One region of the Lysinibacillus sp. AR18-8 genome, then DNA from elsewhere that is predicted to be linked to it. Evidence: riboswitches for the same ligand, from Rfam matches in the RefSeq annotation. Region 1 holds a riboswitch; each other region holds the start of a gene.

What was found. Region 1 has a riboswitch for thiamine pyrophosphate ahead of BFM98_RS04860 (ABC transporter substrate-binding protein). Riboswitches for the same ligand answer to the same signal wherever they lie in the genome.
Region 2: linked by a shared signal. The riboswitch ahead of thiC (phosphomethylpyrimidine synthase ThiC) and the one ahead of BFM98_RS04860 (ABC transporter substrate-binding protein) in region 1 are both predicted to bind thiamine pyrophosphate.
Region 3: linked by a shared signal. The riboswitch ahead of thiT (energy-coupled thiamine transporter ThiT) and the one ahead of BFM98_RS04860 (ABC transporter substrate-binding protein) in region 1 are both predicted to bind thiamine pyrophosphate.
Region 4: linked by a shared signal. The riboswitch ahead of thiM (hydroxyethylthiazole kinase) and the one ahead of BFM98_RS04860 (ABC transporter substrate-binding protein) in region 1 are both predicted to bind thiamine pyrophosphate.

The regions. Positions count from the first base shown of each region.
Region 1 is NZ_MDGU01000006.1:32,949-35,153, reverse strand. It holds gene BFM98_RS04865 (thiamine-binding protein) at 1-169, opposite strand, end outside; gene BFM98_RS04860 (ABC transporter substrate-binding protein) at 171-1,166, opposite strand; TPP riboswitch at 1,320-1,430, opposite strand; gene parC (DNA topoisomerase IV subunit A) at 1,539-2,205, opposite strand, start outside.
Region 2 is NZ_MDGU01000025.1:45,750-47,954, reverse strand. It holds gene thiC (phosphomethylpyrimidine synthase ThiC) at 1-1,071, opposite strand, end outside; TPP riboswitch at 1,212-1,326, opposite strand; gene BFM98_RS17875 (AEC family transporter) at 1,387-2,205, opposite strand, start outside.
Region 3 is NZ_MDGU01000030.1:80,932-83,136, forward strand. It holds gene BFM98_RS24475 (hypothetical protein) at 12-134, opposite strand; gene BFM98_RS19760 (magnetosome magnetite crystal formation protein family) at 190-513, opposite strand; TPP riboswitch at 639-746, shown strand; gene thiT (energy-coupled thiamine transporter ThiT) at 881-1,441, shown strand; gene map (type I methionyl aminopeptidase) at 1,604-2,205, shown strand, end outside.
Region 4 is NZ_MDGU01000014.1:109,454-111,658, forward strand. It holds gene mbcS (acyl-CoA synthetase MbcS) at 1-755, opposite strand, end outside; TPP riboswitch at 946-1,043, shown strand; gene thiM (hydroxyethylthiazole kinase) at 1,127-1,894, shown strand; gene thiD (bifunctional hydroxymethylpyrimidine kinase/phosphomethylpyrimidine kinase) at 1,882-2,205, shown strand, end outside.

The DNA.
Region 1 (2,205 bases):
TTTGGAGCAATGTTGAAAGCTCACCCTCCATCGTTGTTTCCAATGGATGTACCTCATATTTCACCCCAGAAGCATCGATCACCGCAATTGCTGCATCGACATATGGTATAACATCTTCATATTTCTCTGTCTTCGGAATGATTTGTACACTGATTAATGAATTTGCCATCTTATTTGGCCTCCTTTTTAGGTAAGAAATCATTAGTAAAGGCTTTTTTCGCATCAAATTCGCCCTCTAATACTTGATTGCTAGACATCCATTTCGCGTAATTTTCCCACACAGAAAGCTTTTGCTCTCCCCATTGCTTGGCATCATCCTGATATTTATCAGCCAGCCATTCCTGACTTTTATGCACTAACGCTTTATCTAAATCAGGGGCCGCTTCGATTAAAATATCAGCCGCTTCACTTGGGTTTTCAATTGCGTATTCATAGCCCTTCGATGCAGCTGCCACAAAGGCTTTGACTACATCCGGGTTGTCCTGTATCATTTTTTCATTTGTAGCTAAAACTGGCGTATAATAATCCAATTGATCACTATAATCTGTAAGATATAGCATATTAATCTTTTCCCCACGCAGCTCAGCCTCAATCCCAGTCCATGCATAATAAATCCAAGCAAAATCTATATCTTTTTCCATCATTGTGAAGAAATCTAAATCCCCTGCATTGACGATATCTAGCTTATTAATATCTGCCTTTTCTTTTTGCATGAGTGATTGTAAAACGGCTTGCTCTAATGGCGCGCCCCAACCACCATAGGTTTTACCTTCAAAATCCTTTGGCGATGTAATGCTCTTTGAAGCAATAGAAGCAAAGCCAGATGTATTATGCTGTATAATTGCTGCGATGGAGACCAGCGGCACATCCTGTACTCGTGCCTGTGTTATGCCTTCCTGATAGCTCACGCCAAAATCCGCCTTTCCAGAAGCAACAAGCTGATCTGCGCCCGCCTCACCAGGCATAATAATATCAACATCTAAACCCTGTTCCTCAAAATAACCGAGTTTTTTGGCAACATATAGTCCTGTATGATTTGTATTCGGCGTCCAATCCAGTACCACAGACACCTTTTTCAGCTTGTCTGCAGCCTGCTTGTCATCCTTGTCACTACAGCCTACTAATGTCAATAGTGCTGCCAATAAAATAAAAAACCATTTTTTCATGCGAAAGCCTCCCAGTTTGTAATATGAAAGTGTTCATGAATGAATGTTGTCACCAGAAGAAAGCGTATACAATGTTGGCAAGCTGTTGCTTGAAAACATAAAAAAACGCCTAGGATTCCTCCCAGACGTATTGCAATCAATCTTCAAAACTTTGCTTTTTGAATAGATGTTCCCTACGCTGGTACGAGCCAAATCAGGTTCAAAGGGTCAGCGTCTATCGGACACAATCTCAGCTAGCAATTACTAGCCCCCCTACATTCTTTCGCTATGAACTTTTCGATGATTATTATACCCATAGTTTCACTTAAATGACAAGGTGCTATTTTGGAATAGAGCTTAAAGCCCAGTACTCCTTAGAGACTGGGCATGCATTTAGCTTGGTTTCTGTTCTTTTTTGGCTGTTACAACATGAGAAATTGCTCCATCTGTTGCAATATCCACTTTAAATGAACCATTGGAATGGCGATCCGCACGAGACAATGCTTGTACGTCAATCATCTCTTGAACACCTTTTTCAGTTTCAATCACAACCTGCTCCTCGTCTGTTGCTTGAACAACTGCCACAATTCGGTGAGGGTTTGCTTTTAACTCTGTTAATACTTTTAGTCCACGTTTTGCACGACTTGCTACTTCAACTTCAGCGACATTCATTTTTTTCACGGCCCCACGCTGTGTCACAATCACTACATATTGGGTAACATCAGGCTGTAATACATTGACTCCAACTAAGGCTTCTCCATCTTTTAGTGTGATCCCTTTCACACCACCTGTTTTCACACCTGTCACAGGTAGTTCCTCCATTGGGAAACGAATCGCATAGGCTGTATCCGTTGTGAGCATCAGCTCCACGTCATCAGTCACAAATGATGCATAGATCATCGCATCACCAGCCTTGACATTCATCGTTTTAATTGGCTTTGAATAACGCGTTACCGCATAGTCTGCGAGTGGTGAGCGCTTAATTTGGCCATCTTTTGTGGCTGTGAAAACATACGTATTTGGCTGTTCAAAGGTTTCGAAACCATAAACCGCAATAATC
Region 2 (2,205 bases), on a different contig from region 1:
GCGTAAACCATCACCTAAGGAAAAAGCAACATCATAGGCTTTCATAATTTCACAGATTTCCTCAAAGTGTGTATACAGGAAATTCTCTTGATGATGATATAAACACCACTGTGCCATTATAGAGCCACCTCGAGATACAATACCTGTCACACGATTTGCTGTTAGTGGTACATAGCGTAAAAGGACACCTGCATGAATGGTGAAGTAATCTACACCCTGCTCGGCTTGTTCTATGAGAGTATCACGATAAACCTCCCACGTTAAATCCTCTGCTACACCATTTACCTTTTCTAAAGCCTGATAAATTGGCACTGTTCCCACTGGCACTGCAGCATTTCGAATAATCCATTCTCTAGTTGTATGAATATGTTTACCAGTCGATAAATCCATAATATTATCTGCGCCCCATCGAGTTGCCCAGGTCATTTTCTCAACTTCTTCTGCAATGGAAGAAGATACAGCAGAATTCCCGATATTCGCATTGATCTTTACATGAAAATTACGCCCAATAATCATTGGCTCTGCCTCAGGGTGATTAATATTAGAAGGCATTATAGCACGCCCAGCTGCAATTTCTGAACGTACAAATTCAGGATCCATATTTTCACGAATTGCTACAAACTCCATTTCAGGCGTTATAATTCCCTTTCGTGCATAGTGAAGCTGTGTCACATTTTTACCTTTTTTAGCACGCAAAGGCTTTCTCTCCAACTCAGGGAAGACATTTTCTTGAATACGCGGGTCATCAACATGACGAAAGCCATTATCCTCCGGTTTAATGGAGCGTCCCTCATATGCTTCTACATCCCCTCGCTCTTGAATCCATGCATTTCGTAAGGCAGGTAAACCTTTCGTAATATCTACTTGGTAGGCTGGATCTGTATAGGGCCCACTCGTATCATATACTCGAATAGGAGCATTTTCTTCATTTCCAAAACTGCCTGTTGTCGGACTTAATGCAATTTCTCGCATAGGTACTAGAATATCTGGGCGTGATCCTTCCACATATACTTTTTTGCTTCCTTCAAAGCTGGACATAATGGTAATATTCTTTTCACTAATTGCTGACATGAGCTACTTCTCTCCCTTAAATTTATTTTGATATAAGGACCGATTCTAGCTCACCCCAACAATCCAAAAAATAAAGGCCGAATCCAAAATAATTATTTGGATCCGGCCACGAATGTAAAGGTCTATTGATTGCATACTCTGCAATAGCTTCTTAACTTTCCCACGCTGGTATGAGCCAGATCAGGTCCAAAGGGTCAAGAAACTTCGTAGCGTTTCCCTCTCAGCCTGACTCATCAGACTCCCCTAGTTAATACTATTTAGTTTGATGCTAGTGTAGCAGATAATACTAAGAGATGGAAGTTATTTTTTATCTTACTAGGTAAATAATACTTCTGCAAAATAGATCACAATGGTTACAGTTATACAGCTTACAATGGTTGAAAATAAAACAGCTTGCGCGGCTGTTGCTGATTCTACATCATATTCCAATGCTAGACTAGAACTATTGCGGGATGTTGGAAAAGCACTAGCTATAAACAGTGATTGTGCGACGACTCCATCTAATCCCAATATATAAATAATGGCCAATGCAACAGATGGTCCAATAATTAATCGCGTAAAACAGCTGATAAAGACGGTTTTATTAAACATTGATTTCATCTCTAATTGTGATAATTGCGCACCTAAAGTAATTAGAGCCACAGCAATAAATCCATCTGCCACATGTTCTACTGGTATTTTGATAAACTGTGGAATACCGATATCAAAATAATTCATAGCGACACCTATAATCAGCGCATGAATAATAGGCATTTTAAAGAAATCCTTGATGATTGTCATACCTGACTTTGTAGAAGAAATTAAATTGTATAAACCATATGTATACGTAGTCATATTTTGAAAGATTACGAGCATGACCTGAATGGCTACTCCAATAGGTTGCGTGGCAAATATCATTTGAGCCACTGGAATACCGTAATTACCCGAGTTAATGAGCACAACACTATTTTTAAAGACAGCTGCCTCTGTTCTAGCTAAACCTAACCCTTTTGCCATAAAGTGACTGAGTATCATTTGACTACCGATAAAGAGTACAATAAATAATCCGACCTCTCCCAGTACAGTTAATTCCACATGTGTTTCATATAAATTTACAAAAACAGCTGCTGGCATAAAGCAATATGTAATAAGCTG
Region 3 (2,205 bases), on a different contig from region 1:
ACGCCTCCGTTTTATTTTTTTCGAGTTGTGGTTGTAGGCGTTGTGCCCTTTTTTGCAGCCATTACTTTTTTTACGATAGGAATAACAATAGGTGCTAACTTAACGGCAGTTTTTACAACGTTTGATACTTTCATCCCAAAACAGCTCCTTTTACAATTACTACTACCTGTTTCACTTAAAAATAAAACATTAACGGATAACACGAACAGCCTGAATTATATTCCAAATCACAATACCTAGTGAGACGAGAGCATAGATGGTGAATGAAGCAAACCAAATAATCATCACTGTATTATTACTGGAGGTTGGATCTAAACTAAATGTGGAAAAAACAAAGACAATAAAGAATAGAATGCCAAAAACAAAGGGTATTAAATGAGAGACAAGTGCACGAATCGAATGGCTTTTTACATCACTGTCTTTTGTCACGAAATATACAATTAATGGAACGATAAAAGGGGCGAAGAAAATACTAAGATAACTAAAGGCAGCTAAAATTTTTTGATTCTCCATAGTTGTACCTCCTTTTTAAATATTTACGCATGAAAAACAGCAAAGTTTCAAAAAAATGATGTATGGAAGGTTGTAATCCTTCAATCCTTTGCGTACAATGAGAGTGTTCAAATAAATTCAGATGTAACGACCACAAGGGGAGCTGATGATGTCAGCTGAGACTGGGCACGTAATGCCTTGACTCTTCGAACCTGTAAGTTAACGCTTGCGTAGGGATGTGGATAGAAACCGACACTTGTACGATGTGAGGCTCTGTCCTGACATCGTTTTTTCGTCCGTAAAGGAAAAAAGGTGTCAGAAAGAGACATATCAGCGCTTTTCTATTCCTGCTCTTGTATCCTACATCGGAACAAAGGAGAGAATATGTATGGACAAAAAAAGACTATTAATGCTAGTGGAGATTGCGATTTTTGCAGCGATAGGTCTCGTACTGGATCAGGTTTCCTTTAAAGTATGGGCACAAGGCGGCTCAGTTAGTCTTGTTATGGTACCGATTATGTTAATAGCATTTCGCTGGGGCTTAGTAGCTGGTCTTACTACGGGACTACTTGTGGGTGTTATGCAAACAATGTTTGGTTCTTATATCGTGCACTGGCTACAAGGATTACTAGATTATGGTGTTGCTTTTACTGTTGTAGGATTAGCGGCGGTTGTACGTGGACCAGTGTTAGACGCTGCTAAACATATGAACAAAACAAAAATGGCACTTTATATAATCATAGGTACCGTTATCGCGGGCTTCTTACGATACACAGCACATACAATTGCTGGTGCTGTATTTTTTGCCGAATATGCGGGTGACCAGAATGCATGGATCTATTCCATCATCTACAATGGTACATATATGCTACCAGCAACCATTTTAACGGCTGTCGTTGGTGTTCTTTTATTCACAGCCGCTCCCCAATTAATGCAAAGAAAAGCTTAATGCTAGTCCCTTCACGTGAGTGGAGGGACTTTTTTGTCGTGAATAACTCTTTTAGCACTTTGCAAAGTAGGAAAGCATACAATATTTAAAGCGTTTATCGTTATACGCATAAAAAGTTATGTTATATTAAAGAATAGATATTAGATGAAAGGGACGTTATACATGATTGTAAAAACGCAAGAAGAGATTGAAGCTTTTAAAAAAATAGGACGCATTTGTGCTGAAATTCGCGAAGCAATGAAAGCTGCCACAAAACCAGGTGTTACAACACTTGAGCTTGATGAAATTGCTGGTCGCATGTTTGCAGAGGCTGGCGCTATTTCAGGACCAAAGGGAGAATATGATTTTCCAGGGTATACATGTATTAGCGTCAATGAAGAAGTAGCACATGGTATTCCAGGAAAGCGTGTTATTCAAGAGGGAGATATCGTAAATATTGATGTTTCAGGCTCTTTAAATGGCTATTTTGCTGACACAGGTATTTCATTTGTTGTGGGTGATGGCTATGAGGACAAAGAAAAGCTTTGCCGTGTTGCTAAAAGTGCCTTTGATCGAGCAATGACAAAGGTAAAGGCTGGATCTAAATTAAATCAAATTGGTAAAGCTGTTGAACGCGAGGCAAATGCTAATGGGTTAACTGTTATTATGAATTTAACAGGTCATGGCTTAGGTCAATCTTTACATGATGAACCAAACCATATTTTAAATTATTACGATGCATGGGATACTACTATTATGAAAGAAGGTATGGTCCTTGCGGTTGA
Region 4 (2,205 bases), on a different contig from region 1:
GCTGCTTCAAATTTACCTTTGTAGACAAATGCAGTAGCACCACTGCCTAAAGTAGCTAGAAATGGACTCCAAATCCATTTTTGCCACCCTGGTGCTGCAGTCGCCCAAACAATATCATTTTCTTGTACACCCAACCAATGTGGTGCTGTTGTTCGTAAATGAGCATAGCCCCAACTATGCGTATGCACTGCTGCTTTTGGATTTCCTGTTGTTCCGCTTGTATAGGCTAAAAATGCATTGTCTGTGCTTTTTGTTGGGATAGGATTTATGTAGGTTGTAGGTTGATTATTCATTTTTTCAAGTATGTTCTGCCAAGGTTCATGTGCATTCCCTATGACAAATTGCAGTATGTCTTGTAAATTTCCCACTTTATCGAACTGTTCAATATAGGGTTCAAATGCAATAACTGCTTTAGCATTTGCATGATGAATTCGATACTCAATATCCTTTGTTCTTAACATCTCAGAACTTGGAATAATAGTTAAACCCGCTTTCAATGCAGCAATATACACAATATATGCTTCAACCGAACGTGGTACCATTACTAAAATGACATCACCTTTCTTTAAACCTTGCTTGGTGAATACATGTGCTGCTTGATTCGCTTTTTCCAATAAATGTGCATATGTAATACATTGGATGTCTTGGTTTTCTTCATAAATGATTAAAGCATTTTTGGCTGCATCCTGAGCATATTTTTCAATTTCTTCTACTATGTTATACCATTCTGGTGCAACTAAATCTTGTCTTTTCATGGCAATTGCCCCCTTTTGTTATGACACATTATAAAACTCTTTTTTCAGCATTTTCAATGGTTTGTGCTTAATTTCGGTAAAGTCATGACAACTATCATACCCTCCTATATGGCATCGGTCACATTTTATCTATAGGAAAACTTGCTATTGAATACAAATGAAAAGTATGGTACATTTTGGTCAACTAAAAGCAAGATTGCAGGGGGACTCGTAAGAGTTGAGAAGGTAAAACCTGACCCTTTGAACCTGTTAGTTAATACTGACGTAGGGAGCAATAAACATCGTTTTCAGATGAAAGGCTCTTTTCGTGCATTTTTACACAAAAAGAGCCTTTTTTGCATGCTTACGTCCATCCCTAAAGGAGGACTACAATGATTTTTCAAACAATTCGTCAACAGCAACCACTTATCCATTGTATAACCAATTATGTAGTGGCAAATTTTCAAGCAAATGGTTTATTAGCGATAGGTGCTTCACCAGTAATGGCCGATGACTACCAAGAGGTAGAGGAGATGGTGGCCATTGCTCAAGCATTATTAATTAATATTGGAACACTTAATGATCGCACAAAAAGTGCCATGTTATTAGCAGGTGAAAAAGCCAATAAACTTGGTATTCCTGTTATTTTAGATCCTGTCGGAGTTGGAGCCACAACTTATCGTAAGGAAACCGTAAAATACTTACTGGAAAACATACACTTTGCCGTGATTCGCTGTAATCTCGGCGAGCTAGCAGCAATAGTTGGTGTAAATTGGCAACAAAAAGGTGTTGATAGTGGTCATGGCACTATCGCTATGGAATTAGAAGCCACATCATTGGCTCAACGCTATCAATGCATTGTTATTGTCACAGGAGAACGCGATTTTATAACTGATGGCAAGCATAGCCAATGGATCGCTGGTGGTCATCCACAAATGACGGAAGTAACGGGTACAGGTTGTTTACTTAGCGCAATTTGTGGCGCAGCCTATAGTGTAAGCCATAATCCTTACCAACAATTAACAGAAACACTTACTTACTATAAAAAAGCAGGTGTACTGGCATCCGCATTTACTGCAGACATTGGTGATTTTCAAATAGCCTTACTCAATGCTATACATCGCTTATCAAAGGATGGTGCAGCTTCATGCATATTGTAACAACAATCGCTGGCTCAGATAGTGGTGGTGGCGCGGGTATACAGGCTGATTTAAAAACATTTCAGGAATTAGAAGTGTTCGGTACTTCTGTTATTACTGCTCTAACTGCTCAAAATACTTTGGGTGTAACAGGTGTTTGCCCTATTGACGTTTCCTTTATAAAAAAACAATTAGAGGCCTTAGTAGAAGATTTTCCAATCGCTGCGATTAAAACAGGAATGCTTTATTCCTCAGAAATTATCAAAGCAATTGCACACAAGATCAGGGAGCTAAACATTCCGCTGATTGTTGATCCGGTGATGATTGCAAAA